3 regions of the Kribbella sp. NPDC003557 genome follow, and region 3 is predicted to be linked to each of the others. Evidence: riboswitches for the same ligand, from Rfam matches in the RefSeq annotation. Region 3 holds a riboswitch; each other region holds the start of a gene.
The links. A riboswitch is a leader RNA that binds a small molecule or an ion and turns the genes downstream of it on or off. The one in region 3 is predicted to bind thiamine pyrophosphate.

Region 1 (9,511 bases), on a different contig from region 3:
GCCGGCGGATCAGCAACGGGAGATGACCTGATGCCCGCCGAAAGCGCACCTGAGCCGAACTACCGCTCGGACGATGTCTCGGAGATCGGCGACGGCCAGTCCTACGCGCAGCGGTTCCCCGACCTGTTCCAGGCCGCCGTCCACGGGCCGGTGTCGTTCGGCCAGATCGTCCAGGCGCAGAGCCTGGCGCGCTCGCCGGATCCGCGCCGCGCCGCGGCCGGCAACTGGCTGATCCCGGCGTTGAACGCGCACTTCGGCCACGGCGGGATCGAGAAACAGTACTTCTGCCGGATCGTCGTCGGGGGCTGCCTGCTGGCCAAGGACCGGACGGTTCATTCGATCGTCAACGCACCTCCGCCCGAACTCGTCGCGGTGGAGGTGAACTGCAAGATCGCGGCCCGCAAGGCGCGCTACGGCCTGTCCGGCAAGGACCTTGCTGACATTCTCGAGGAAGCGACCGACCACGCGTACTCCGGGCTGACCCGGATCATGGTCGCCGCGGATACGGTCGCGAACCCCGAGGCGACCGGCCAGCAGAAGGCCGCGTCGATCGCTGCTGCCAAGACCGAGGTTGCCACGATGACGGCCCGGGTCGACGCGCTGCTGCAGCGGCAGGCGCGGCTGGAGTACTTCCAAGGTGTGCTGCTGGGCACCGTTCCCGCGTTGGGCCTGGTAGCACTGCTGGGTCTCGCCGCGGCGGAGTGGTGGCAGTCGGCGCTGACCCCGTCGGCCATCGTGGCGGCGACCTGCATGGCGATCCTGGGCGCCACGGTCAGCGTGATCCAGCGGATGGCGGCCGGCAACCTGATCATCGACGACACGGCGCCGCGCTGGCAGCGAGTGATGCTGGGGGCCCTGCGCCCCGCGATCGGCGCCGTGTTCGGTGCGCTGGCCTACTTCACCGTGGTGACGGCGACACAAGGTGCGGGCGGGCCCGAGTCGACCGCGGTGTTCGCCGTGAGCGGGTTCGCGGCCGGCTTCAGCGAGCGGTTCGCCACCGACATGCTCGAGCGGGCCGGCAATCTGCTCGGCTCCTCCACGACGCCGAAAGGCGTCACCTGAGACCTACTTCTTCTTCAGCGCACGCCGTGCGAGTTCCTCCTGGTCGAGGCGTGCGGCCTCGGCCGGGGTCGGGGCAGTGCCGCCGTACGCGGCCGGCAGCCACCAGGCGCCGGGTGTCTGCTCGGGGTACGAGCGGATCGTCTCGTCGAGCATTCCGGCCATCGTGGAGCGCAGCCGCGCGGTCGCCTCGACCGGGTCGTCGTCGCGGGTCACCGTCATCGGGGCGCCGACGCTGATCGAGATCGGCCGGTGCCGGGTGAAGTCCCGCGGGTGGTCCTTGGTGAACATCCGCTGCGTGCCCCACAGGATCATCGGCAGCACCGGTACGCCGGCCTCCGCGGCCATCCGGACCGTGCCGGACTTGAACTCCTTGAGCTCGAACGAGCGGCTGATCGTCGCCTCCGGGAAGACGCCGACCAGCTCACCGTCGTTCAGGTAGCGGATCGCCTGCTGGTACGACGCGGCGCCGGCCTCGCGGTCCACCGGGATGTGGTGCATGCCGCGCATCAGCGGGCCGGAGTACCGGTTGCGGAACAGCACCTCCTTGGCCATGAAGCGCACCAGCCGCCTGGCCGGCAGCGCGCCGTACCCGCCCAGGATGAAGTCGACGTAGCTGATGTGGTTGATCGCGATCAGGGCCCCGCCGGTGCGCGGGACGTGCTCGGTCCCGGTGCGGCGGATCTTGAGGTCCAGCACCGTGAACGCGGTCTTCGCGAAGGCGATGACGGGCGGATAGACGAGGTCGCGCATCCCTCGACGTTACAGGGTTCGTCTAGGGTGGTCCGTGACAACTGGAGATCGCGGGAGCTCGCACCGTAGTGGGCTGAGAGGGCGGCTGGCCAGAGACAAGACTCTGCTGCCGGCGCCGCCGACCGCCGAACCTGTCCGGGTAATTCCGGCGTAGGGAGCAGCAGCATGACGAATGTCAGCACGATCCGACCGGCCGTCACCACGGGCCCGATCTCGGGCTCGGAGAAGATCCGTCGCGGGGAGCTCGGGGTACCGGCGCGCCGCGTGCATCTGACCAACGGCGAGCACTTCGACCTCTACGACACGTCCGGTCCGTACACCGACGCGTCGGCCGAGATCGACGTCCAGGCCGGTCTGCCCGCGCTGCGGCGCGAGTGGATCGCCGGCCGCGAGCCGCGGACCCAGCTCGGGCACGCGCGGGCCGGGGTGATCACCGAGGAGATGAGGTACGTCGCACTGCGGGAAGGACTCGACCCGGAGTTCGTCCGGGCGGAGGTGGCGCGCGGCCGGGCGGTGATCCCGGCGAACCGGCGGCACCCGGAGAGCGAGCCGATGATCATCGGGAAGAAGTTCCTGGTGAAGGTGAACGCGAACATCGGCAACTCCGCCGTCAGCAGTTCGATCGAGGAAGAGGTCGAGAAGCTGGTCTGGGCGACCCGGTGGGGCGCCGACACGGTGATGGACCTGTCGACCGGGAAGAACATCCACGAGACCCGGGAGTGGATCCTGCGGAACTCACCGGTGCCGATCGGGACGGTGCCGCTGTACCAGGCGCTGGAGAAGGTGAAGGGCGATCCGGCCGCGCTGTCGTGGGAGGTGTACCGCGACACGGTGATCGAGCAGTGCGAGCAGGGCGTGGACTACATGACCGTGCACGCCGGCGTCCTGCTGCGGTACGTACCGCTGACCGCGCGGCGGATCACCGGGATCGTGTCGCGCGGCGGGTCGATCATGGCCGCCTGGTGCCTGGCGCACCACCAGGAGTCCTTCCTGTACACGCATTTCGCGGAGCTGTGCGAGATCCTCCGCGAGTACGACGTGACGTTCTCGCTCGGCGACGGGCTGCGCCCGGGGTCCATCGCGGACGCCAACGACGAGGCGCAGTTCGCCGAGCTCCGGACGCTCGGCGAGTTGACCAAGGTCGCCTGGGAGCACGACGTCCAGGTGATGATCGAGGGCCCGGGGCATGTGCCGATGCACAAGATCGCCGAGAACGTCCGGCTCGAGGAGGAGCTCTGCGGGGAGGCGCCGTTCTACACCTTGGGGCCGTTGGCAACCGATGTGGCACCGGCGTACGACCACATCACGTCGGCGATCGGCGCGGCGCAGATCGGCTGGCTGGGGACGGCGATGCTCTGCTACGTCACGCCCAAGGAGCACCTCGGGCTGCCGGACCGCGACGACGTGAAGACCGGCGTGATCACGTACAAGATCGCTGCTCACGCCGCCGACCTGGCCAAGGGACATCCGGGCGCGCAGGCCTGGGACGACACGTTGTCCAAGGCAAGGTTCGAGTTCCGCTGGGAGGACCAGTTCAACCTCTCGCTGGATCCGGACACGGCCCGGTCGTTCCATGACGAGACGCTGCCGGCCGAGCCCGCGAAGACCGCGCACTTCTGCTCGATGTGCGGGCCGAAGTTCTGCTCGATGCGGATCACCGCCGACATCCGCGCGTACGCCGAGGAACGCGGCCTGACGTCGGCCGAGGCGATCGAGGCCGGCTTCGCGGAGATGTCGGAAACCTTCAAGGCGGGCGATCAGAAGGTCTACCTGCAGATCACGGACTGAGTCGGTACGCCGTCCGGCCCGGCGTGCACCGCACTCCGGGCCGGATACGGTGAGTGACGGGCTGAAGCGATTCAGGTTTTGCCCTTCACTCTACGTGAATAAGACTGTAGCCTTAACCCGTTCGGAAGGAGGTGCAGGGCGATGGTCTTCGTTCTCACGGTAGATCAGCGCGGCAGCCGAAGCACGAGCGATCTCGTACCCGAGCTACTGAACTCCCTGAACCGCCGGCCGCGGCGGACCGGGCTGCTGCGGAAGTTCGAGCGGACCGCCGGCGACGAGGTGCAGGGCGTGCTGTCCGAGGCGCGCGCGACCATCGACGTGATCGTCGAGCTGCTCCGGGCGGACAGCTGGTACGTCGGACTCGGCATCGGCGCGGTCACCGAACCGCTGCCGCGCAGCACCCGCGCCGGCAGCGGTGAGGCATACGTCTTCGCGCGCGAGGCGGTGACCCGGGCGAAATCCAGTCCGCACCACCTGAACGTGGTCGGCGCGGACCCGCGCCGGGCGGAGCAGGTGGAGACGGTGCTGTGGCTGATGGCGTCCGTCCTGCGGCGCCGCAGCGACCGCGGCTGGGCAGTGGCGGACCTGTTGGGCGAAGGACTGACAAGGCGGGAGATCGGCGTGAAACTCGGAATCAGCCAGTCGGCGGTGACCCAACGCGCCCAGGCTGCGGGATTCGCCGAGGAACAGCGCGGACGGGTGCTGGCCGCGGACCTCCTCGCGGGCGGGGCCGCTGCGTGACGGCGCTGATCCTGTCGCTCACCGCCGCCGCACTGGTGCTCGCTGTCCTGGCGTGGGTCCCCAAGTCCGGCTCCAATCCCGAGATCGTCATCAGCGCAGTCATGCTGGCCTGCCTGGCCGCGGTCGGCGTGCTGCTGCTCGCCGGGCACGGTGTAGCGGGCTGGGCCGAGCGTTGGTGGAACGTGCTGCTCCTGCTGGCCGGAGCGCTGGCCGTGACCGGCGGTGGGCCGCTCACGACCTCTGTGATGGCGCTGGCCGACCGAGGCAACACCCGGGCCCAGTCGACGCAGAAAGCCGGTGAGGTCCTGCGTGGTGGCGCCTTGATCGGCGCGCTCGAGCGAATGGCGATCTACGCGTCGCTGGTGTCCGGCTGGCCGGAAGGGATCGCCGTGGTGCTGGCGATCAAGGGACTGGCCAGGTACCCGGAGTTGCGCAGCCCTGATCAGCCCGCGTCGGTGACCCCGCAAGCCGTTGCGGAGCGCTTCATCATCGGCACGTTCTCCAGCGTCCTGTGGGCCGTGACCTGTGCCGGTCTGCTGCGCTCACACTGACGTCCTGATCACGTAGGTGTTGATGACCTTGTCGTGCCACGTCTGCCGCTGGTCGTCCCACAACGGCCACAGCACGTTCAAGAAGCAGGCGTTGTCGAACAGGCCGGCGAGGAAGTCGCGGAGGAAGGACCGGCCGGCGCCGATCGACTCCCCGGTCGTCGCGTCGATCAGCCGGATGTTCAGCGCGCTCTTGCCCACGCTCTGGCCGGTCCGGCCCTGACGGAAGACCCGGTTCCACAGGCTCAGCCCGATACTCGCGACAATGCCGAGGAAGAACAGGATGATCGCCCACCACTGCGGATTGTCCTCCGGGTACGGGTTGCCGTCCCGCGCGGCGACGTTCGCGATCAGCACGCCGAACCCGATCAGCGGCGGCACCGTCGAGATCAGACTGTCGAGGAGCGACGCCGCGACCCGTGAGCCCCACTCGGCCAGCGGCGGCGTGGGAGCGCCGTACCCATAGCCGTAGGCACCATACGGCGGTTGGCCGTAGCCCGGCGGGTACGGCGACTGCCCGTAGGGCTGTCCGTACGGCTGTTGCTGGGCGTGCTGCTGGGCGTGCTGCTGGGCGTGCTGGTGCGGGTAGCCCGGCTGCTGCCCGTAGCCCGGCGGCGGGGTTCCGTACGGCTGGTCCTGCGGCCGGTTGTCGTCGGGCGGCGTCGGTGTGCTCATCGGATCCGTCCCTCGGTCGATCGAGGGACACAGTATCGCGGCACCTTCCCGACCCGGCCCGCCTTGTGTGGGGTTACCGTTGGGGGGTGACCGCCGCCGCGACGCTCCGCCCGCCTGGGCCGGTGAAGCCTGTCGACCGTCGTGTCTGGGGCCTGGCCGGGGTGGGGATCGGCGGCTTCGCGCTCGCCGGGATCTACCGGCTGACCGGTCTCGGCGTTCCGTGCCCGCTGCACACGCTGACGGGACTCGACTGCCCGTTCTGCGGCGCGACCAGGATGGCCGCGGCCCTGCTCGAAGGCGACCTGAACGCCGCCTGGCACTTCAACGCCGCGGTCCTCGTCCTCGGCCCACTCATCGGTGTTGCCATCGGCTACGAAGTCCTGGCGTGGTCACTGGCCCGCGCCGGTCGGCTCAGATTGCCGAGGCCGCGGCTCAGCCCGCGGGCAGTCTCGATCCTGACGAAGGTTGCCCTGGGCGCCCTGCTGGTCTTCGGCGTCCTGCGGAACTTCTGAACGCCGGTCAGATCAGGCCGGCGCGATGCCAGCCGGCCTGCACGAAGGGCGGGACGACCAGGTCGATCCGCCGGTGGAAGGCGACCTGGTTCAGCATCACGTCGAACCAGACCGGCCGCGGCACCCGCAGCTTGTACTGCGTGTCCCCGTAGGCGAGCACGGTCCCGTCGTGCTCGGTCCACATCCGGGTCACGGCCGCCAGACCGAAGACCTGCTGGCCCATGCGGTTCAGCAGCAGCACGCGGTGCGGCGTGAGGACCGCCGTACCGTTGTCGATGGTGCGCCACTGAGCGGCCGTCGCGTTGCCGTGGGAGCTCCCGAAGGCCAGCCGGATGCCGTCGAACCGTTGCACCTCGCACGGTTCGACGGCGTACGCGTACTCACCGGGCTCCAGCGGCACCGGCGGCGGGAGAGGTTGTAGCTGAACACCCTGGCCCAATGCGCTCCACAGGTTCCACGCATCCCACCAGTCCTGCTCGAACGGATTCAGCACAACCCCTCCCCGGACGCTCTACCGACTAGCGAAGCCCGATCACCAGCGTGTTCGCGGCCTTGTCGTGCCAGCCCTGCACCCGCCCGGAGCTGTCGAACAGCGGCGACAGGTAGACGAGCAGCGCGCCGACGTAGCACAGGAACGAGCCGATCATCGGCAGCAGCCAGCGCATGAAGGCCGGGCCGAAGCCGGGGACCTGACCGTCGGCCGAGCGGACGACCTTGATGCCCATGACCATCTTGCCGACCGTCTGGCCCTTGAACGCGGTGAGCAGCAGTTCGTACAGCACCGTGATCAGGACCGAGATCCCGAGGAAGGCGAAGAAGCCGCCGAGGATGCCGGCGGTCTCGCCGTCGGACACCGTGCCGTCGTTGGTCGCCGCCGCCGTACCGCCGATGAAGACGAAGTACAGGATGCCGACGATCGCATACAGGATGACGGAGTCGATGATGCGCGCGAGCGCACGCGATCCGATGGTCGCCACCTTGACGGTGCCCATGCCGGGGATCTGCACGAGGCCGCTCTGGGCCTGGGCAACCTGGCCGTAGTCAGGGCCCTGCGGGTAGCCGCCGGGCTGGCCGTAGCCGGGCTGCTGACCGTACTGCGGCTGGCCGTAGCCGGGCTGACCCGGCTGCTGGGCATACTGCGGCTGGCCGTAACCCGGCTGGCCGCCCTGCCCGCCCTGGCCTGGCTGCTGGCCGTACCCGGGCTGTTGACCGCCCTGGCCCGGCTGCTGACCGTACTGCCCCGGAGCGCCGTAACCAGGCTGACCCGGCTGGCCCGGAGGCGTCGCACCGGGGTTGCCGTACGGGTTCTGCCCTGGGCCTTGGGCGCCCTGTCCATAGGACGGCTGCCCACCGGGCGCGCCCGGTCCCTGGCTCCGGCCGTCCTCCGGTCCGGTGCCCGGGGGTACGTTCTGGTCGCTCACGATGGTCCTTTCGTCACAGTTCACCCGCGTTTACTGGGCAAAGGCTAGCGGTCGGAGGGCCACAGTGGTGGGCACTTCGGACGCGAAACGCCCGATCTGTGGACAGTTGCACCAATTGACACCAAACACAGCTGCGGGCCGGCGAATCGCCGGCCCGCAGCTGTGGATAACTCGGCTGACGGCCTAGCCGAAACGGCCGGTGATGTAGTCTTCCGTGGCCTTCTCGGCCGGATTCGAGAAGATCTGCTTGGTCGGCGCCATCTCGATCAGCCGGCCGGGTTTTCCGGTCGCGGCCAGATTGAAGAACGCCGTCTGGTCCGAGACCCGGGCCGCCTGCTGCATGTTGTGCGTGACGATCACGACCGTGAAACGGTCCTTGAGCTTCTCGATCAGGTCCTCGATCGCCAGCGTGGAGATCGGGTCCAGGGCCGAGCACGGCTCGTCCATCAGGATCACCTCGGGCTCGACCGCGATCGCCCGGGCGATACAGAGTCGTTGCTGCTGGCCACCGGACAGCCCCGCGCCGGGCTTGTCCAGCCGGTCCTTCACCTCGTTCCACAGGTTGGCACCCTGCAAGGACTGCTCGACGACCTCGGTGAGCTTCTTCTTGTCCTTGACGCCGTTCAGCTTCAGGCCGGACGCGACGTTGTCGAAGATCGACATCGTCGGGAACGGGTTCGGCCGCTGGAACACCATGCCGACCACCCGCCGGACCGCGACCGGGTCGACCCCGGACCCGTACAGGTCCTGCTGGTCCAGCATCACCTTGCCCTCGACGCGGGCGCCGGGGATCACCTCGTGCATCCGGTTCAAGGTGCGCAGGAACGTGGACTTGCCGCAGCCGGACGGGCCGATGAACGCGGTGACCGAGCGGGGCTCGACCGTCATCGACACGTCCTCGACGGCCTTGAAATCGCCGTAGTAGACGTTGAGGCCGCTGACCTCGATGCGCTTCGCCATATCGACTCAGAACCTCTCGTGACTATTTCGACTTGATGGTGCTGAACCGGGCGACCAGCCGGGCCAGCAGATTGAGGACCAGGACCAGCAGGATCAGGGTCAGTGCGGCCGCCCAGACGCGGTCCGCGGCCGGCTGCAGGGCGAGCTCGGTGCGGTCCTGGTTGATCATCGTCGGCAGCGCGCCCATGAACCCGTCGAACGGGTTCAGGTTGATGTTCTTCGAGTAGCCGACCAGGATCAGCAGCGGCGCGGTCTCACCCATCACCCGGGCCAGACCGAGCATCACGCCGGTGACGATGCCGCCGAACGCGGTCGGCACGACCACCTTCAGGATCGTCTTCCACTTCGGGACGCCGAGCGCGTACGACGCCTCGCGCAGCTCGTCCGGGACCAGCTTCAGCATCTCCTCGGTGGACCGCAGGACGACCGGCAGCATCAGCAGCACCAGCGACAGCGACACCGCGAAACCGACGCGGTTGAAGCCGAACACGGTGATCCAGACCGCGTAGACGAACAGCGCCGCGACGATCGACGGGACACCGGTGAGGATGTCGATCATGAAGCTGACCACCTTGGCGGCCCGGGTGCCCTTGCCGTACTCGACCAGGTAGACCGCGCCGAGGATCGCGATCGGGACCGCGATCGCCGCGGTGATCAGGGCCATGATCAGCGTGCCCATGATCGCGTGGTACGCGCCGCCGCCCTCACGGCGGACGGTGATGCCACGCTGCGACTGGCTCCACCAGTCCGCGCTCAGCAGCAGGTGGTAGCCCTTGCTGATCACGGTGATCAGGATCCAGAGCAGCGGGATCATCGCGACCGCGAAGGCCAGCACGATCAGCACGGTGGCCAGGGTGTTCTTGAAGGCCCGGACGCCCGACTTCCCGGTCAGGTCCAGGACCTTCCCGTCGTACGCCGGTTTGTTCTCTGCGATGGCGGTCATGCCGATGCTCCTTCGGCCGCTCCCGCGCGGCGGTTGCGGCGGGGGCGCTTGGCGCCGGGGGCGCTGCGGTCGACGATCACCCGGGCCGCGGAGTTGACCAGGAACGTGACC
Region 2 (9,511 bases), 730 kb from region 3:
CGCGCTCGCCGACTACCTGAACCGGGTCCGCGGGACGGCGGCGCGCCCGGAGAACATGGTGATCTGCAACGGCTTCGCGCAGGGCTCACGGTTGCTGCTGCAGGTGCTGGCCGCGCAGGGCCGCAAGCGGCTCGCGGTGGAGGATCCGTCCGACAACGACCTGCGCGAGGTCGCGGAAGCAGCCGGTCTCGACGTGGTCGGCGTACCGATGCTGGAGACCGGCATCGACGTGGCGGCGCTGGAGCGGTCCGGCGCGGACGTCGTCCTGGTGACCGCCGCGCATCAGTTCCCGACCGGCGCGGTGGCCTCGGCGGAAACCCGGGCGGCGCTCGTCGCGTGGGGCGGGCTGGTGATCGAGGACGACTACGACGCGGAGTACCGCTACGACCGGGAGCCGGTCGGGGCGATGCAGGGCCTCGCACCCGATCGGGTCGCGTACGCCGGCACGGCGAGTAAGACGCTGGCGCCCGGGCTGCGACTGGGGTGGTTGATCCTGCCGTCGTGGCTGGTCGAGCCGATGGCGCAGGCCAAGCTGATGGACGATCGTGGGTCGCCGGTCTTCGATCAGCTGGCGTTCGCGGACTTCGTGGCACGGGGTGAGTTCGACCGGCACCTGCGGCGGATGCGGCCGCGGTACCGGGCGCTGCGGGACACGTTGGTCGAGCGGCTGGCGGCGCGGTTGCCCGAACTCGAGCCGGTCGGGATCTCGGCCGGGCTGCACGTGATGACGTGGCTGCCGCCGGACCTCGGCGAGGACGCGCTGCGGCAGGCGGCATTGAAGCGTGAGCTCGGGGTGTACGGCCTGGCGCCGTACTGGGTTTCCGGAACCGGTCCGGCCGGGCTGGTGTTCGGGTACGGCTCGCTGTCCCGGAAAGAAGTTGTCGAGGGCATCGACCTGCTCGCGGACGCGGTCGCCGAGATCCGCGGTGGATGAATAAGTATCCGTTTCATTGCAATTCGATCCGAGCGGTCCTACGCTGGGTGGAGTGATCGCCGAAGCGCGTATGGACGCTCTGATGAACCAAGGCTGGCAGGCCGCCCACAGCACCGAACTGGACGGCTGGCTGGTCCGGCGCAACGCCGGAGTCACCCTGCGAGCGAACTCGGTGCTGCCCGCGAGTGCGCCGTTCGACCTCGACAGGGCCTTGGAGTACGTGGAGAACCTGTATCTCGCGCACGACATCAGGCCGTCGTTCCAGATCAGCCCGGCGGTTCAGCCGAGCGACCTCGATGCACGGCTCGAGGCCCGTGGGTACGAGGTGCGCAACCCGACGCTGGTGCAGTGTGCGGCGATCTCCGACATCCTCGCGACGCTGCCCGCGCCGACGCGGCCGGTGAATATATCCACGACGCCGTCGGTCGGCTGGACCGACTTCTGGTGGAGTGTCGACGGGCGTGGCGCCGAGACCAGGGCGACCGCGGAGGAGCTCCTGGTCCGCGGGAACGCGCTGTACGCGGCGGTTCCCGACGATCAGCGCGCGCAGGCGATCGGCCGGCTCGCGCTCGTCGACGACACGGCCGGGCTCTACTGCCTCGCCGTCGACGAACGCTTCCGCCGCCAGGGCCTGGCCGCCGCGGTGATCCACGGTTTGTTGCAGGCGGCAACGGATCGGGGAGCGAAGTGGGTCTGGCTGAGCGTCCTGGAGGACAACGCGCCGGCGCGGACCTTGTACGACCGGCTCGGCTTCCGGACCGTCTCGCGCTACCACTACCGGGTCAGAGCGTGACCTTCTGCAGGTGATCGAGGACGACGAACTCGGCGCCGGTCTTCTCGACCGAGGTGCGGAGCGGCGTCAGGTCGGTCCACGGGATGCCGGGCTCGTCGAGCGGCTTGTCGAAGTCGTCCCAGTGCGTGGCGATGACCTTCTTGACCGGCTTGATGGTCCGCAGCAGGCGGTCGGTGATGCCCGGCTCGCCGCCCGGGGCCGCGAGGACGACGTCGACCTGGAGGTCGCGCAGCGCGTTCGGGTCGAAGTTCGCCGTACTGAGGCTGAGGACGCGCTTGCCGCCGATCGTGATCACGAACGCGAGTGTGCCGCCTTCGACCAGGTCCTCGATCACGCGCGGGCGCGGCGGGACGGCGTACCGGTAGCCCGGGTACGCGTAGGTGTGCCGCTTGCCGCCGCAGGAGTGCAGCGACGGGAACACCTCGATCGTGAAGCCCTCGAACGGCAGGTACTCGCCGCCGCGCACCGGTGACAGCAGTTCGTCCGGCGTCTTCATCGCGCGCAGCAGGTTGGCGTGCGTCTCGGTGCAGAGCACGGTGGCCTGCGTCTGCTTCGCGACGTACGGCACGTCGGCCATGTGGTCGTAGTGGCCGTGGTGCACCAGGATGGCGTCCGCCGTGCTGAGGTGCTTGTCGATGACGTCCGGCTTGATCACGAGCTTCGTCTTCGGGTCGGCGCCCTCGGGGGTGAACGTCCCGGTGTGGAACCGCGTCAGCCACGGATCGGTCAACACGACGCTCTTACCGCACCGGATCTGCCACGCATGCGTCCCGAACCAGGTCAGCTCGACAGCCTCCTGCTGCGTCTGCCCGGCCTGCCCAGCCTGCTCGGCCTGGCCCGCCTGCCCGGCCTTCTCCGCCTGACCGGCCAAGCCTGCCTGACCTGCCTGCCCTGAAGTTGCTGCCTCGCTGCGGTTTTCGAGGCCGATCGCCCCCGCCACGCCCGCGGCGCCGGCCGCCGCCGCGCCCGCCAGCATCCCTCTCCGACTCACCTTCACGCTGTCTCCTCTCGTTTCCGCCAGTCAAGGCGAGCGCTCCGGCGATGTCGAATATGCTCTTACGCATGACCCGATTGTCTGGAGATATCACCGCAGGTCAGCCAGGTCCATGCTGACCGAAAGACACCTCCAGATCTTCATCGCCCTCGCCGAGGAACAGCACTTCGGCGACGCAGCACGCGTCGTCGGCATCACCCAGCCCCCGCTCTCCCAAGGCCTGCGCCGCCTGGAAGCCCTGGTCGGCGCCAAGCTCTTCGAACGCGGCGCCGGAAACGTCGAGCTCACCCCCGCCGGCGCAGCGCTCCTCCCGTACGCACGCCGCGCCCTGACCTCGATCGAGGAGCTACACCAGGCAGCCGTGGCCCGCGATCCGGAAGGCCCCGAGATCCGGCTCGGCCTCGCGCCCGAAGTACCGCCGTCCGCGGGTGCGGCCGTCGCCGCCGCCTGCGGCTCGATCATTCCGGGAAGCCGAGTCACGGTGGTGACCGCGCCGACGAGTTCCCTGGTCAACCAGGTCGGCACGGGCCGCCTGACCCTGGCCGCCGTACAGCATCCCGCCGTACTGGACGGTCTGGAGGCCGGACCGGTCTCGCTCCTGCCGACCTGGGCGTTGGTGCCGGCGTCGACCGTGCACGACGAGGTCGTGGCGCTGCGACAGCTCGAGGGCCTGCCGATCGCCGTCCGTCCGCGGGCCGAGGCGCCGGCCGCTCGGGACCTGTTCCTGGACACGCTGGCCTTGCACCGGCCGGACGGCGGAACCGTCGTCGTGACGGACGAACGCGCCGGGCTGGCGATGGCCGCGGCCGGCCAGGCGATCGTGGTGACCGCCGACCCGGCCCTGATCGCACCAGGCGTCGCGCGGCATCGGCTGGCCGACGATCCGCTGCCGTTGCGGCTCCGACTCGTCTGGTCGAGGACGCGGACACCGTTCCTGCGGCCGAACGACGTGATGGCGCAGCTCACGGAAGCGCTGGCGTCGTGAACGCGCGGATCCGCGGGATCTTCGAGGACGCCGGCGTCCGCGGCTGGTTGCACGCGGTCTCGCTCGACGACCCCGGGGCGACCGTCGAGCTCGACGCCGACATGGTCGTACCGCTGGCGTCGGTCTACAAGCTGCCGCTGCTCGCCGGGTTCTGCCGGCTGGTCGACGAGGGTGAACTCGATCCGCGCGAGCGCGTGACGCTCGAGCCGTCGGAGCGGACCGCGGGACCGACGGGGCTGTCCGTGTTCGCCGACCCGGTGACGGTGTCGCTGCGCGATCTGGCGCTGTCGATGGCGACCGTCTCGGACAACGCGTCGGCCGACGCGCTGCTGGACATCGTCGGTCTGCGCCGGCTGGCCGCGATCCTGGAGTCCTTCGGCCTGCACCACACCTGGGTCCGCCGGGGTACGGCGGCCAACCTGCGGGACCTGCAACGGCGTACGGGCGCGGACGACGCCGACGCCGCGCTCGCCGTCCTCGCGGACAACGACCGGACCGATCCCGTCGGGGTGTACGAGGCGGCGAACGGGTCAGCGGCCAGCGCGCGCGATCTGACCCTCCTGCTGCGGCGGCTGTGGGCGGGGGAGTTGCTGTCGGCCGAGCAGACTGCGTTCGTGCAGGCGACGATGCACCGGCAGATCTTCCTGCACCGGTTGGCGTCAGGCTTCCCGCACGACGGCGTCCGCGTCGCGGGGAAGACCGGAACGTTCGGCGCCTTGCGGCACGAGGCGGGTGTCGTCACGCTGCCCGGCGGGGCGGCGTTCGCGATCGCCGTCCTCACGCTGGCCGCGCGCGGCGACTTCCGCCAGCCGCGCGTCGACGCCGCGATCGGCGAGGCCGCCCGGGTGGCGGTCGACGCCCTGCGCTAGACGATTGCGAACGCCTCGATCTCGAGCATCGCGTCCGGGCTGAACAGCGCGGCCACCTGGACCGCCGTACTCGCGGGCTTCGGCCCCGGGATGTATCTGTCGCGGACTGTGCGGACCGCGGGCAGGTAGCCGATGTCGGTGACGAAGTACGTCAGTTTGACCACGTTCTCGAACGTGACGCCCGCCGTCGCCAGGCAGCGCTCCAGGTTCGCGAACACCTGCTCGGCCTGCGCGGCCGGATCGCCGACGCCGACGAACCTCCCGTCCGGGTCCAGTGCGACCTGCCCCGAGATCGCGACCCATTGGCCGGTTCCGGTCACCACATGGCTGTACCCGTTGCCCGGTGCAACGCCCGCCACCTGCGGATACTCCAGCTCAGTCATGCACCAGATATACCCCGGCCAGGGTTGAGAAACCGGTTTCCATCGCGAGAGGATACGAGCGTGGGACGGACACCGAAGGACTCGATCACGATCGCCGACGTCGCGCGGGCGGCGGAGGTGTCGCGGGCGACCGTGTCCCGGGTGATGAACGGTCGGCTCAGTGTCGCACCCGAGATCGTCGCCCGGGTGCGCGCCGCGGCGGAACGGCTCAACTACCGGCCGAGCGACCTGGCCCGCAGCCTGTCGCTGGGCCGGACGAACATGGTCGCGCTGGTCGTGCCGGACCTCGGCAACCCGCTGTTCCAGCAGATCCTGCGCGGGATCACCAACGCGTCCGCGGCGGCCGGCTACAAGGTGCTGGTCGCCGAGACCGCCGAGAACCCCGACGCCGAGGCGGCGATCGCGATCGAGGCCCGGCGCCGCTGCGACGCGCTGATCATGGTCTCGCCGCGGATGGACGAGGAGCGGCTGCTCGAGCTGCTGCCGCAGGCGCAGCCGGTGATCCTGGTCAACCGCCAGGGCCCGGCAGAGGTGGCGTCGGTGGTGGTCGACTACGGCCGTGCCGCCCGGATCGTCGTCGACCACCTGGTCGGCCTCGGGCACCGGCGGCTGGCGTTCCTGTCCGGCCCGGCGGCGAGCGCGTCCAACAAGCTGCGGCTGGCGGCACTCGACCTCGCCGAGCGGGAGATCCCCGGCCTGGAGCTGGTCCGGCTCGAGTGCGGCTGGTCGATCGAGGACGGGTACGCCGCGGTCGAGCGGGTGCTCGAATCGCAGGCCACCGCAGTGGTCGCGTTCAACGACCTGGTCGCGTTCGGGTTGCTGGCGCGGCTCAACGAGGTCGGGGTCGCCGTCCCCGAGGACCTCTCGGTGACCGGGATGGACGACATCGGGCTGGCACGGTTCGCCGTACCGTCGCTGACGACGGTGCGGGTGCCGCAGAAGGACCTCGGCGAGCTCGCGTGGCAGCGGCTGCATGCGGCGATCACGGCCGGAGCGGGCGAGGCCGACGCCGTACCCGAGCTGCGGCTGGCGGTGCGGGCGAGTACCGGTCCGGTGCCGCCGGAGCCGCGGTGGAGCGGGGACGGCGCCGCGGACCAGGTCGGGTGGCAGCGACAGGGCGACATCTACGCGCTCGGGAGTTCGGCGGGGCTGCTCGCGCGGTACGAGTTCGGGCGGCGGATGCCGCAGGTGCACGCACCGCGGCCGTACCTGCATCCCGTTCGGACGCTCGGCGGGCACCCCTTGACCGAGGTCAACCCGGTCGATCATCGGCACCACTACGGACTCTCGCTGTCCATCGCCCAGGTCAACGGCACGTCGCACTGGGGCGGTCGGACCTACGTGCGCGGCCAAGGCCCGACCCTGCTCACGAACCACGGTCAGCAACGCAGCCGCGGCGTCACGGTCGACGGCCGCTCGTTGATCGACGACATCACCTGGTACGACGAACAGGGTCGACCCCAACTGGTCGAACGGCGGCGCCTGACCGGGGACCTCGCTTTCGGCGGCTGGCGCCTCGACTGGCACAGCGTGCTGACAGCCCGCTACGGCTCGGTCCGCATCGACAGCCCGGCGACGTGTGGACGCGCGGGTGCTGGCTACGGCGGGATCTTCTGGCGGTTGCCCTCTGCGTCGACGACTGTCCTCTGTGCCGACGGTGACGGGCGCGACACTGCCTTTGGATCTCACAGTCCGTGGCTCGCCTTGGTCCAGGGCGATGTCACTCTGTTGTTGCTGCAGCCGGATCAGGTGTGGCCGTGGTTCCTGCGCACCGCGGAGTACGTCGGCGCGTGCCCTGCGCTCGCCTGGGAGCATCCGTTGACGCTGCAGCCCAACCAGGACCTGACGTTGTCGCTCACCGCGCTCCTGCTGGACAGGGCAGTGGACGCGGCTGAGGCTAAAACGTTGGCAGACCAGTTGTAGGCGACGACGCCAGCGCCGACTGCCAGCGCTTCGGCACACGGCCGGCCAGGCGTGCGTTCCGCCCGGCGGAGACGGCGTCGCGCATCGCGGCGGCCATCAGGGCGGGCTTCTCCGCGCGGGTCACCGGGGTCGCGAGCATCACCGCGTCGCAGCCGAGCTCCATCGCCAGTGCGGCGTCGCTCGCCGTACCGATGCCGGCGTCGACGATCACCGGGACGTTCGCCGCCTCGGCGATCAGCGCGATGTTGTGCGGGTTGCGGATGCCGAGCGCCGAACCGATGGGTGCGGCCAACGGCATCACGGCCGCACACCCGGCCTGCTCGAGGCGACGGGCGAGGATCGGGTCGTCGTTCGTGTACGGCAGCACGGTGAAACCGTCGGCCACCAACGCGTCCACGGCGTCGAGCAGCTCGACCGGATCCGGCAGCAGCAGGTGGTCGTCGGCGACGACCTCGACCTTGATCAGGTCGGTCTCCAGCGCTTCCCGGGCCAGCTTCGCGGTCAGCACGGCCTCGGCCGCGGTGTGACAGCCGGCCGTGTTCGGCAGGACGTCGATGCCGTGCTTCTTCAGCACATCGAGCACCGAGCCTTCGTGGCCGGTGCCGAGGCGGCGCATCGCGACCGTCGTCAGTTGGGTGCCGGAGGCAATCAACGCCTCCTCCATCACCTCGAGGTTGGCCGAACCGCCGGTCCCCATGATCAGGCGGGAGGTGTACGTGCGCCCGCCGAGCTCCAGTGGATCGTCCATCTCAGCCTCCCTGGGTCGCGCTGACGATCTCGACCCGGTCGCCGGGCGCGAGCGTGGTCTGCGCCCACTCGGCCCTGGTCAGCACGTTCTGGTTCACCGCGACCGCGATCCCCGTACTGCGGTCGGAGTACTCCGCGATCAGCTCGGCCACGGACCGGCCGGCCGACCCGTCGATCGCCGTACCGTTCACCCAGACGGATTCCATCGCTTCCTCCCTACGCCGGAATTACCCGATTCAGGTTCAGCGGTCGGTGACGGCCCAGTCACCCTCTCAGCCCACTCGCTGCAAGCTCCCGCGGACGCTTCGACTATAGCTGACGGGTCAGTCGACGGTGGTGCCGGTGAGGAGGGCAGCGAGCTCTGTCGGTCTGTAGAGGACCTGTTTGCCGGTGCGTTCCGGTTCGACGAGACCCGTGCGGCGGAGTAGCTGCAAGTGCTGGCTCACGGCGGACGGGGTGACCTTCAGCTCGCCGGCCAGGTCGGTCGTTGTCCGGGGATGGGTGAGGAGCTCGAGGATGTGCGCTCTCGGCGTACCGATCAACTGAGCGAGGTCATGGCGCGACGGTGGCTCGACGACCGACCACAGGTGCGCCTGACCGCGTGGCGGATAGCCGAGCAGCGGTTCGGCGCCAGGGTCGAACGGGATGACCGCGTGCGGGCCGAAGAGCGTCGGCTGCAGTACGAGTCCGCGGCCGGCGACGTCCTCGGTGCGGCTCTGTTCGGCGACACGGTCGACCTTGAGCAGCCCGTCGGCGTACGTGATGGCAGGGCCCAGCCCGTTGAGCATGGCGCCGGTGCCCTGTTGCGTGAGGACGTGGCCGCGGTAGCTGATGTCTGCGGACAGCAGTGTGCGCATGCGGCTCCAGTACGGCGCCATGACGGCGTCCCAGTACTGGCGTAGCGCCTCGACGACCTTGTCGACGGTGAGGTCCTCGGGGAGTTGCTGGTTGACCGCGATGATCTGACGTTCGAACGTGGCGGTGTCGACGGCGGCGATCAGGTTCAGCTCGTCTTCGAGTTGCGTGAGGGGCGAGGACGGGCGCGGAGTCAGGAAGTCCGGGCTGCCCATGGTGTCGTTGACGAGCCATCGCAGGACGTCCCAGTCGAGCTCCGCGACGTACGGCTGCACCGCCCGGACCCACGCCAGCTGCAGCGGGAAGCGGCCCGGATCCCTGAGGGCCCGCAACGACAGCACCATCTCCGCGACCGGCGACACCGCGAACCGGACGTCCGCCAGGTCCTGCGACGTCAGCTGATAGGTGAGCACCCCGATCCCTTCGTCGATGTAGGCAGATCCTAAATCGACAGGCTGTCGGTGGCGCATGCGATGGTCGGTGCCATGGGATTTCGCAGAATGGACACCGAGGAAATGGCCGAGTTCCTGGCGCAGCCCCTGATCGCGGTCCTGGCGATCGACGACCCGGGCTGGTCGCCGCACGTGACACCTGTGTGGTTCATGTACCTGCCGGACTCGGGCCGGTTCCAGGTGATGACTCCGACCCGGTCGAAGAAGACCAGACTGCATCGCACCGGCACAGGCGAGCTGTCGCTCTCGATCCAGACGGTCGAGGGCTCAACGGCTCGATATGTCAACATGCAGGGTGTGGCGCGCTTCCAGCCACTCGACGCCGACCTGCTGAACGCGACGGTGGAGAAGTACCTGCCGGAGGAGCACCGCGCCGCGTACGTCGCCGACCCACCCGAGGACGCGATGTTCGACATCACCCCACGCCGCATCACCACCGGGGTCATCGGCTGACAGTCGGCCGCCCTGCGTCGTCGTAATGGGTATGACTGAGTATGTACTCGACAGGGACCGGACCCGGATCGGCTTCGTGGCCGCTCACCGCGTAGGCGGCAAGGTGCGCGGCCACTTCCCGGC
Region 3 (9,511 bases):
TTGCGGGCTGCGGTGCGCTCGTACTGGTGCTCGGCCTCATCACCACGACCCGCTGGGCCCGTCGTACGGCGGAGGACCTCGTCAGGGCTGGATGATCTCGGCCCGGACCAGGGCTTTGAGTCGGCCGCGGAGGATCTTCTGGCGGCGCTCCTCGTCAGGGAACAGGTCCAGGTAGGCAGGTCCCTTGGCGGCGAGCAGGTCGTCGTCGAGACGGCGTACCGTGCCTGCCGGCGCTCGGTGGGTCATGGCGGCCTGCACGGCTTCACTGTCGATCCCCGTGAGCAGTTCTGTGAGCTGCTCCTCTGTGGTGATGTCGAGGCGGTGCAGGATGCCCAGGATCCAGGCGTAGTGGGTGGTCTTCGCGTGCGGAGCATCCGGGTAGCGACGTGTCAGGTACGTCGTCAGCGTGGCCGTGGTCAGGTCCAGCGGCGCCTTGTCCTCCGCGGTCGCCGCCAGCTCGCGGTACAGCCGGTCGATCTCGGTGAACTCGTTGTCGGCCAGCTCCATCAGCGCGGCCGCCAGCAGGAACCGCCGGTCGAACTCGGGCTTGCGGCCCGGCGGGATGTCCAGCTTGTACCGGATGTCGTGCTCGAACTCGGCCCAGGCGTGCTGGACCGCCGTACGGACCTGGATCTCCATCACGAGGTTCTTCAGCACCGCGTACTCTGGCAGCTCGCGGCGGTGCTCGTTCAGCCGGACCAGGTAGTGCTTGCTGGCGTACCCGAAGACGCCCTGCGCGCGGGTGTGCGCGCCCATGTCGGTGTGCTCGACGATCTCGAACTCTTCCTCGATCACCTCGCACACCCGGTCCACCGCCTCGACCAGGAACGTGATCACCCGGGCCGCGACCAGGTCGGTGATCTGGTTCAGCGGGTCGTCGTACTTCGGCCTGCCGGGATCGTCCGGGTGTGGCTTCGACGCCTTCGCGAGGAACGACTCCGGATCCTTCGCGCGGGCCGTCGCGCTCAGGTAGTTGATGCCTTCCTCTTCGCCGATCAGCTCGTTGATCAGCGACTCGAGCTTGCGCGCGCCCCCGACGTACTGCTGGTGCACCCGCTCGTACAACGCCCCTGCCTGCGGAGCCCACTCCACCATGGCGGAACCATAGTGGTCTTCGGGTCGCTCACGGTGTCTATCGCTTTCTAGTCATTTCACTAGAAAGCCGTAGAGAGCGCTCGCGACACGCTCTGGTCCTCGATCGGTCAATCTACGGAAAACGCTAGACGCGCTCATACAGTGAAAGCATGGATCCGATCCGGAATCCCTATGCGCCCGGCGCCGGTCAGCGGCCGCCTGAGCTGGCCGGACGCGACACCGAGGTGCGGCAGTTCGAGGTAGTGCTCGAGCGGGTCGCGGCAGGCAGACCGGAGCGGAGCCTGGTGCTCAGCGGACTCCGGGGTGTGGGCAAGACGGTGCTGCTCAACACACTGCGCTCACAGGCCATCAAGCGAGCATGGGGTACCGGGAAGATCGAGGCCCGGCCGGACCAGAGCATCCGGCTGCCGATCGCGCAGGCGCTGCACACCGCGATGCGGGAGCTGGGACACCGGCATCGCGACGACGAGAAGGTCGACCAGTTCAGCGCCGTACTGAAGGCGTTCGCGCTGCGGACCGCGGCGAACGACCGGAAGGGCATCCGGTGGCATCCGCCGGTCGACGTCGCTGCTGCGAAGGGCCGGGCGGACTCCGGTGACCTGGAGATGGATCTGATCGAGCTCTTCACCGACGCTGCGGACCTGGCCGGTGATCTGACAGTCGGGGTCGGGTTGTTCATCGACGAGATGCAGGACATCAGTGCTGACGACCTGTCCGCGCTGTGCGCCGCCTGTCACGAGATCTCGCAGCAGAGCGCTCCGCTGGTCGTCGTTGGTGCAGGGTTGCCGCACTTGCCTGCCGTACTGTCGGCCAGCAAGTCGTACTCCGAGCGGTTGTTCCGCTACATCCGCGTGGACCGGCTGGCGCGCGAGGCGTGCGACCGGGCGCTGATGGTGCCGGCCGAGAGTGAAGGCGTGCAGTACGACGAGGAGGCGCTGGACGAGCTGTACGCGCAGACCGACGGCTACCCCTACTTCGTGCAGGCCTTCGCGCACTCGACCTGGGACCACGCGCCGACCTCACCCATCACCATCAAGGACGTCGCCGTCGCCGCGCCTGAAGCGTCCGCCGAGCTGACCGTCGGCTTCTTCGGCTCCCGCTACGAACGCGCCACGCCCGCCGAACGCGAGTACATGCGCGCCATGGCCGAACTCGGCATCGGCGTCGACGACGGCTCCGTCCCCACCGCCGAGGTCGCCAGCACCCTCAACCGCAAACCCCAGTCCCTGTCTCCCGCCCGCGACGGCCTGATCAAGAAAGGCCTGGTCTTCTCCGCCGAACGCGGCACTGTGGCTTTCACCGTCCCCCACTTCGGCAAGTTCCTCCGCACAAGAACAGCCTGACAACTGCTGGAGCAGGATCTCGCCCCCGCGTGCTACGCAGCCGCGCTCTCGTCGCGTCGCTCCTCGGTGCGTCAGCTACGCGCGCCTCCACCCACCCTCCGGCTGGCGCCGGCGCATAGTTTCCGGCTGGCGCCGGGCGGTTGCGGGCTGGCGCCCGCTGGTTCGCGCTGCCGCGCGGTGCGACTGCGGGCGGATGTCGTGGCGAGCGTGACCGTGGCCGGCGAGCGGGCCGGTCTTCCAACGATCCTGCGGCTGGTGCCGTCGTACAGTTTCCGGCTGGCGCCGGGCGGTTGCGGGCTGGCGCCCGCCGGTTCGCGCTGCCGCGCGGGGTGACTGCAGGCGGACGCGTTGCCGAGCACGACGGTGGTCGGCGAGGGGAACGGTCTACCCCGGTCGTGCGGCTCGTGCCGTCGTACTGCTTCCGTCTGGCCTGGGTGTTGCGGCTGGCGCCCGCTGGTTCGCGCTGCTGTGCGGGGCGACTGCAAGCCAACGCCCCGCCGAGCATCACCGTGGTCTCCAGCAGCCGACCCCGGTACGTGCGGCTGGCAACAGAGCCGCCCTGCCGGCCGACCAGTGCTCCACGGTCGACCCACACCCACACCCACACCCACGCCCACAACCCACGCCACAACCCACGCCCACAACCCACGCCCACAACCCACGCCCACAACCCACGCCCACAACCCACGCCCACAACCCCTACGCGCAGCATCCGCACCCACTGACGACCGCCGCACCATGCGCCAACCGATAGCCCGTCCTCCTGTTCCGCCAACGCATCTGACCGCGGCTTAACACAACCGGGCTTTCGTGCTTTGGCAGGTATCGGTAGGGTCACTTGTCATGACCACCCGGCGGAGCGGCCAGCGGGCCGACGTGTCTCGGCGTCGGGGTGGGCGGCACAGTCGGCGGAAGTCGTACAAGGGGCAGTGGCTTGTGGTGACTGCGCTGGCGGTGCTGGGGACTGTGGTGGTGGCGCATCCGGATGTGGCGCACCGGAACAGTCTTGCGGCGCAGGCGGTTGCGGGGGTCAACGAGGTCGCGGCTGAGGAAGCGCCGGTGGCGCCGACGGTGACGCCTACTCCGATCGCTACGCCGACGCAGAAGTTCACCACGCCGCTGCGGCCGGCGCCGACGCTGACGCGGAAGCCGAAGGGCGCGAAGCCGAACGTGCTGGTCTCGACCGGGAAGCTCGCTGTGGTGCCGGGGTCGAACAAGGCGACCGGTGTGCGCGACAAGCTGACGTACCGGGTGGAGATCGAGCAAGGCGTGTCGGTGAACGGGGCCGCGGTGGCGGCGGCGATTCACAAGACGCTGACGGATCCGCGCGGCTGGCAGGCGGTGCACCCGGTGAGTTTCGAGCGGACGGACCGTGTCGACGCCGACCTGCGGATCATCCTCGCGACGCCGACGCTGACCGACAAGTTGTGCCTGCCGCTCGACACCGGCGGTGAGGTGTCCTGCCGCGTCGAGGACCGGGTCGTGCTCAACGCGAAGCGCTGGATCTACGCGATCCCGGCGTACAACGGCAACGTCGAGATGTACCGCAGCTACCTGGTCAACCACGAGGTCGGTCACGCGCTCGGTCACGGGCACTCGGCCTGCACCACTCCGAAGACCCCCGCGCCGGTGATGATGCAGCAGACCAAGGGCCTGGCCGGCTGCCTGCCGAACGCCTGGCCGACCATCAAGGCCACCTGAGAAACTGGGTACGACGGAGGGAGCTACCGATGTCGTCACAGGACTTCCCGACGTATGGCCGGGGCGATGAGCCCGACAAGCAGCAGCCCGTTGGTGAGGAGCATCACTACGCTCCGCCCACGCCGTACGGCGGTGGCACGTACGGCGGTCCGCCTGCTCCGCCTGAGCAGTTCCCCTACGCGCAGCCCCAGCCCTACGGGACCCAGCCGCCACCGCAGAGCAACCCGGCGTACCACCAGCCCCCGGCCTATCGTCCTGGCGCGCCGTACGGCGCCGAGGCGAGTCCGGAGCCGCATGAGCTTCCGACGTACGGCCGGGGCGAGCCGTCGCGGGATCCGCGGGCTGCACGGGTCGTCGGTCTGGCGGCGTTCATCGCCGCGATCTACGGCCTGCTGGTCGTCTCCGTCCAGCGGGTCGCGCTCCGGGAGATCTCCCAGGCGCCGGGCTCGCCGCTGAACCACCCGCTGCGGACCGACGTCCTCGACGCGATCGGCCAGCTGCTGCTCCTGGTCGTCGGCACCGGCGCGCTGGTGATGTGGCTCCGCGACGTGCTGGCCCGTCGTAAGGCCGGCCGTCGACCTGAGCCGGCTGAGCTCGCCGGGTTGCTTCTGGTCGCGGTGTCGGTCGTCCTGATCCTGGTCTGGCTGCTGATGGTGCTGTCGACCGGCCTGGGTGGCAGTGACGACGCGGTCCACCGGCTGCCCACGGCGTACGGCTGGGGTGGCGTCGGCCTGCTGCTTCTCGCGGTCGGCCTGTTCCTCGGGTACCGCGAGCTGAAGCCCGACGTGTCGAACCCGGTCGTCAAGGGTGCACCGGCCAAGGCGCCCTGGGAGTGAGCGCACCGATCGTCCTCGTGCCCGGCCTGGGCCTCGGCCCGGAGTCGTACGCGCGGACCGTCGAGCATCTCGTCACGCCGTACCACGTGGTGACGCTGCCCGGGTACGGCGAACCGGCGGGCGCCCGGGAGGACCTGCACCCGCGGGCACTCGCGGTGGCGCTGGCCGGGAAGATCCGCGAGCGGTCCGTCCTGGTCGGCCACTCGGCAAGCTGCCAGATCGTCGTCGAGGCGGCGGTCCGGTACCCCGAGCTCGTGCACGCGCTGGTCCTCGCCGCGCCGACGGGTGACATCCGGATGTCGAGCTGGGTCGACCGGGCGGTCCGCCTCGTCGGCTCGGCCATCCCGGACGTACCGAAGCTGGTCCGGATCAGCCCGCAGTACGCGCGGACGACACTGCCGTCGATCGCCCGCGCCGGCGAGGCGTCGCGGATCCACGACCTGGCCGCGGTGATGCCGCACGTCCGGGTGCCGGTGGTCCTGGTCCGCGGCAAGCACGACCTGATGTGTACGAAGGAGTGGCTCGAGCAGCTCGCCGAGCTCAGTCACGGTGAGGCGCGCACGCTGGACACCGGTGCGCACATGCCGGTCGTCACCAACGGCCCGGAGCTGGCCGCGCTCATAGAACGAGCAGCCGCGCTGCCGGAAAATAGCTGACGCGTTAAACTCGCAGCACCAACCTATGCGGGAGCTCGCACCGAGGATGCGCGGGCTGAGAGGGCGACAGCTGGGTCGCCGACCGCCTGAACCTGACCGGGTAATGCCGGCGTAGGGAGTGGGGTCACTCATGACCGATACAGCTGTTCGTCCTGCGAGCACCACCGAGGCGCCGCTCGTCCTCACCACCGATGCGCCGCGCACGCTCGGCTTCTTCGACCAGTTCACCCTCTGGGGCAACTTCGGCATCTCGCTGTTCGGCCCGGTGACCGGCGCGCTCGTCGCGGCGTACACCGGCTCGCTGTGGCAGGGTCTGCTCGCGGTCTTCGTCGGCTGCGGCATCGGCGCGCTGGTGCTCGGCGGCGCGGCCGTGTTCGGGTCGCAGACCGGTGCGCCGGCGATGGCGAGCCTGCGCGGCCTGTTCGGCCGCCGCGGCTCGATGGCGCCGACCGTCCTGAACATCGCGCAGAACGTCGGCTGGGCGACGATGGAGATCATCGTCATCTCGCAGGCCGCGGTCGCGGTGACGAGCGAGCGGTGGCGCTGGCTGTTCGTCGTACTCGCCGGGGTGATCGCGACCGCGATGGCGGTGCGTCCGCTGGGCAGCGTGAAGATCCTGCGCAAGTTCATGGTCTGGCTCGTGCTGATCGCGTCGGTGTACCTGTTCGTGCAGGTGCTGAGCAAGCCGACGCACGCCCTGCCGCAGGACAGCGTGTTCGGCTTCTGGCCGGCGGTCGACCTCGCCGCGGCCGGTGTCGTGTCGTTCGCTCCGCTGGCCGCGGACTACACGCGGCACTCGCGCACCAACAAGGCGGCGTTCGCCGGCTCCACGCTCGGCTACGGCCTGGCCGCCATCGCGTACTACGCCCTCGGCGTGGTCGCCGTCGCGACGCTGGGGACGAACAGCGACGACGTCATCACCGCACTGGTCACGCTGCCGGCCGGCGCGATCGCGCTGCTCGTGTTGCTGGTGGACGAGGTCGACGAGGCGTACGCGAACGTCTACTCGACCACGATGGCCGCGCACAACCTGATCGGCCACATCGACCGGCGGTGGATCTCGGTCGCGATCGGCGCGATCGCCACCGGCATCGCGCTGTTCATCGACCTGGGCAACTACACGCAGTTCCTGTACCTGATCGGCTCGGTCTTCGTCCCGCTGTTCGCGGTGGCGATCGCCGACTTCTTCGTGGTCAGCAAGATGCGGTGGGACGTGTCCAGTACGGCGAAGTTCCGCTGGCAGCCCACGGTCGCCTGGCTGATCGGCTTCGTCGCGTACCAGCTCGTGAACCCCGGCACCGTCGCGGGCTGGTCGCCGTTCTGGACCAGGCTCCAGCAGGGCCTGTTCAACGACCAGCCCGTACCGAGCTGGCTCGGCGCGACGTACACGTCGATCATCGTCTCGATGGTGGCTGCGGTACTGCTCGGCCGGATCGGTCGGCGGCAGGCCGCCTGAGCAGCACCAGCGCGACCGCCGGGAACACCAGCACGGACAGGAGCCCGGCGCAGACGAGAGCGGCAGCGGTGACCGGGCCCATCAGCCCGGTCTCCACGCCGATCTGCGTCGCCGTCACGATGAACGGCAGCGAGGTCGCCTGCAGCAGCGCCGTCGCGCCCATGGCCCGCGGGCCGAGCGTGCGCACCGTGAGGTACGCCGGTACGCCGCGGACGACCAGCAACGCGAGCAGGAACAACGGCACGCGGACGAGCGCGGCCGGATCGTCGAGCAGGCCGCGCAGATCGAGGCGGAGTCCACTCGTCACGAAGAACACCGGGATCAGGAACCCGTAGCCCAACGCCTCCAGCTTGATCCGGAACCGTGGGTGCGACGTGGCGTCCCGGTCCACCAGCCCGACGACGGCCCCGGCCAGGAACGCACCAAGGATCGTCTCCAACCCGAACTGCTCCGCCAAGGCGACGAAGGCGACCAACAGCACCACAGCGGCCCGGACCCTGATCTCTGCGGTGGTGTCCTGCAACCGCAACAGCACCCCACCGAGCCGCTGTGACCGCCCTGCCGTGGCGACCACGAGACCCGTGACGACGACCAGCAGCGCGAACAGCCCGACCATGACGAGTCGTTCGCCCGCACTGCCGCCTTCGGTCGAGAAGACCAGCGACAGCACCAGTACGGCGGCGAAGTCGGCAACCGAAGCGGCCGCGATGGTGAACTGCCCGACACTGCCCTCCGCTTTGCCCGCGTCCTTCAGCACCGGTACGACCAGACCCAGGGACGTCGCTGACAACGTGACAGCAAGCAGGAGCGCGCTGTCCACCCAGCCGACCGCGGAGAACCCGAGGCCGGCGAGGCCACCCAGCAGCAACGTCACCAGGTAGCCCAGCACCGCCAGCCGCAGCACCTGCCCACGCAACCGGTGGACGTCGATCTCGAGCCCGGCCAGGAACAGCAGGAAACCCAGCCCGAGCAAGGAGACGATCTGCAGCGGCAGGTCGACGTCGATCAGGCCGAGTCCGTGCGGACCGAGGACGATCCCGGCCACGATCTCGACGACGACCGCCGGGACCCGGAGTCGCGGCGCGAGCCCGAGCAGCAGCGGTGCGAGCAACGCGATCAGGACGACCGCGAACAGGTTGGTGAACTCGACATCCGGCATAGAGCTTCAGTGCCGCCGACGCGGCCGGACGTTACGCGGTCAGCCGCGGGGGAACGAACGGAAGGCGTCGAGCAGCCGGTCGCGGGTCTCCTCGGACAGGTTCTCGGGCTCGACCTGCCCGACCTCGGCCGCCGTCCGGCGGATCTGCTCGACGTAGATCTCGCAGCCGTCGCAGAGTTCCAGATGCTCGACGAACCGCTGCTCGGTCGCCGGATCCAGCGCACCGTCGAGATAGGCGGTGACCAGCTCGACCACTTCGGCGCACGTCATGCGTCAGCTCCGGCACTCGTGAAATAGCGCTCCAGCCGGCCGCGGACGGCCGCTCGGGCGCGGTGCAGCAGGACCCGTTGGTTGGCCATCGAGATCTCCAGCAACGCGCACACGTCCTCCGCGTCGTGTCCGTCGATGTCTCGTAACGTCAGCACCACCTGCTGCCGGATCGGCAGGCCCTCGATCGCCGCGGCCACGGTGGACCGGACCTCGTGGGCCAGGACCTCGCTCTCGGTGGTCGGCCAGCGCTCCGGGAACGCCCGCCAGCCGCCCGGGTACTGGTCGTCGGCGCCCCGGAAACGCCGCGGGTCGACCGTCGGCTCGTGGTCCGGCGCGAGGCTGGTCCACGGTACGGTCCGCTGCTCGCGGGTGGCGCGCTTGCGGGCGATGTTCACCAGGATCCGGTACACCCACGTCCGCAGCGAGGACCGGCCCTCGAAGCGCTCGATCCCCTCGAAGACCGCCAGCCAGGTGTCCTGCACGACCTCCTCGGCACTCGCCGAGGTGGACACGAACGACCGGGCCAGCCGCAGCATCGAGCCGGACCAGCCGTTCAGCAGGCACGCGAACGTCTCCTCGTCCCCGGTTCGCAGACCGGCGACGAGTACGTCGTCCGTCGGCAGCACCACCCCCACATGCCGACGGTACAGCAGCACCCCGGACGTCAGCGGTACTCCGGGTTCTCGAAGTCGAACCGGCAGCCGGCGTCCCACTCGGAGCGCTGGTTGCCGTGCGCAGGCACGCCGCCGGCGTCCTTCAGCATCCGGGCGAGGTGCAGCAGGTTCCAGGTCATGAAGGTCGTGTTCCGGTTGGTGAAGTCGTTGTCCGGCCCGCCGGAACCGACGTCGAGGTACGACGGTCCCGGGCCGGCCTCGCCGATCCACCCGGCGTCGGCCTGCGGCGGGATCGTGTACCCGAGGTGCTGCAGCGAGTACAGGACGTTCATCGCGCAGTGCTTCACGCCGTCCTCGTTCCCGGTGATCAGGCAGCCGGCG

Region 1: linked by a shared signal. The riboswitch ahead of thiC (phosphomethylpyrimidine synthase ThiC) and the one ahead of ABZW60_RS10295 (cytosine permease) in region 3 are both predicted to bind thiamine pyrophosphate.
Region 2: linked by a shared signal. The riboswitch ahead of thiS (sulfur carrier protein ThiS) and the one ahead of ABZW60_RS10295 (cytosine permease) in region 3 are both predicted to bind thiamine pyrophosphate.

The regions. Positions count from the first base shown of each region.
Region 1 is NZ_JBEXMY010000001.1:1,209,210-1,218,720, reverse strand. It holds gene ABZW60_RS05865 (hypothetical protein) at 1-31, shown strand, start outside; gene ABZW60_RS05860 (hypothetical protein) at 31-1,062, shown strand; gene ABZW60_RS05855 (lysophospholipid acyltransferase family protein) at 1,066-1,812, opposite strand; TPP riboswitch at 1,853-1,987, shown strand; gene thiC (phosphomethylpyrimidine synthase ThiC) at 1,978-3,600, shown strand; gene ABZW60_RS05845 (transposase) at 3,742-4,341, shown strand; gene ABZW60_RS05840 (hypothetical protein) at 4,338-4,892, shown strand; gene ABZW60_RS05835 (RDD family protein) at 4,884-5,564, opposite strand; gene ABZW60_RS05830 (DUF2752 domain-containing protein) at 5,651-6,076, shown strand; gene ABZW60_RS05825 (hypothetical protein) at 6,084-6,569, opposite strand; gene ABZW60_RS05820 (RDD family protein) at 6,595-7,497, opposite strand; gene pstB (phosphate ABC transporter ATP-binding protein PstB) at 7,681-8,457, opposite strand; gene pstA (phosphate ABC transporter permease PstA) at 8,480-9,400, opposite strand; gene pstC (phosphate ABC transporter permease subunit PstC) at 9,397-9,511, opposite strand, start outside.
Region 2 is NZ_JBEXMY010000002.1:160,500-170,010, reverse strand. It holds gene ABZW60_RS06735 (PLP-dependent aminotransferase family protein) at 1-934, shown strand, start outside; gene ABZW60_RS06730 (N-acetyltransferase) at 987-1,727, shown strand; gene ABZW60_RS06725 (MBL fold metallo-hydrolase) at 1,717-2,724, opposite strand; gene ABZW60_RS06720 (LysR family transcriptional regulator) at 2,834-3,706, shown strand; gene ABZW60_RS06715 (serine hydrolase) at 3,703-4,575, shown strand; gene ABZW60_RS06710 (RidA family protein) at 4,572-4,958, opposite strand; gene ABZW60_RS06705 (DUF6807 family protein) at 5,019-6,881, shown strand; gene ABZW60_RS06700 (thiazole synthase) at 6,856-7,629, opposite strand; gene thiS (sulfur carrier protein ThiS) at 7,631-7,834, opposite strand; TPP riboswitch at 7,825-7,936, opposite strand; gene ABZW60_RS06690 (DUF5937 family protein) at 7,952-8,896, opposite strand; gene ABZW60_RS06685 (pyridoxamine 5'-phosphate oxidase family protein) at 8,969-9,388, shown strand; gene ABZW60_RS06680 (YceI family protein) at 9,420-9,511, shown strand, end outside.
Region 3 is NZ_JBEXMY010000002.1:895,153-904,663, reverse strand. It holds gene ABZW60_RS10325 (MFS transporter) at 1-95, shown strand, start outside; gene ABZW60_RS10320 ((p)ppGpp synthetase) at 82-1,095, opposite strand; gene ABZW60_RS10315 (ATP-binding protein) at 1,245-2,438, shown strand; gene ABZW60_RS10310 (DUF3152 domain-containing protein) at 3,282-4,139, shown strand; gene ABZW60_RS10305 (hypothetical protein) at 4,169-4,975, shown strand; gene ABZW60_RS10300 (alpha/beta hydrolase) at 4,972-5,631, shown strand; TPP riboswitch at 5,649-5,766, shown strand; gene ABZW60_RS10295 (cytosine permease) at 5,762-7,087, shown strand; gene ABZW60_RS10290 (cation:proton antiporter) at 7,026-8,246, opposite strand; gene ABZW60_RS10285 (anti-sigma factor) at 8,286-8,516, opposite strand; gene ABZW60_RS10280 (sigma-70 family RNA polymerase sigma factor) at 8,513-9,151, opposite strand; gene ABZW60_RS10275 (flavodoxin family protein) at 9,181-9,511, opposite strand, start outside.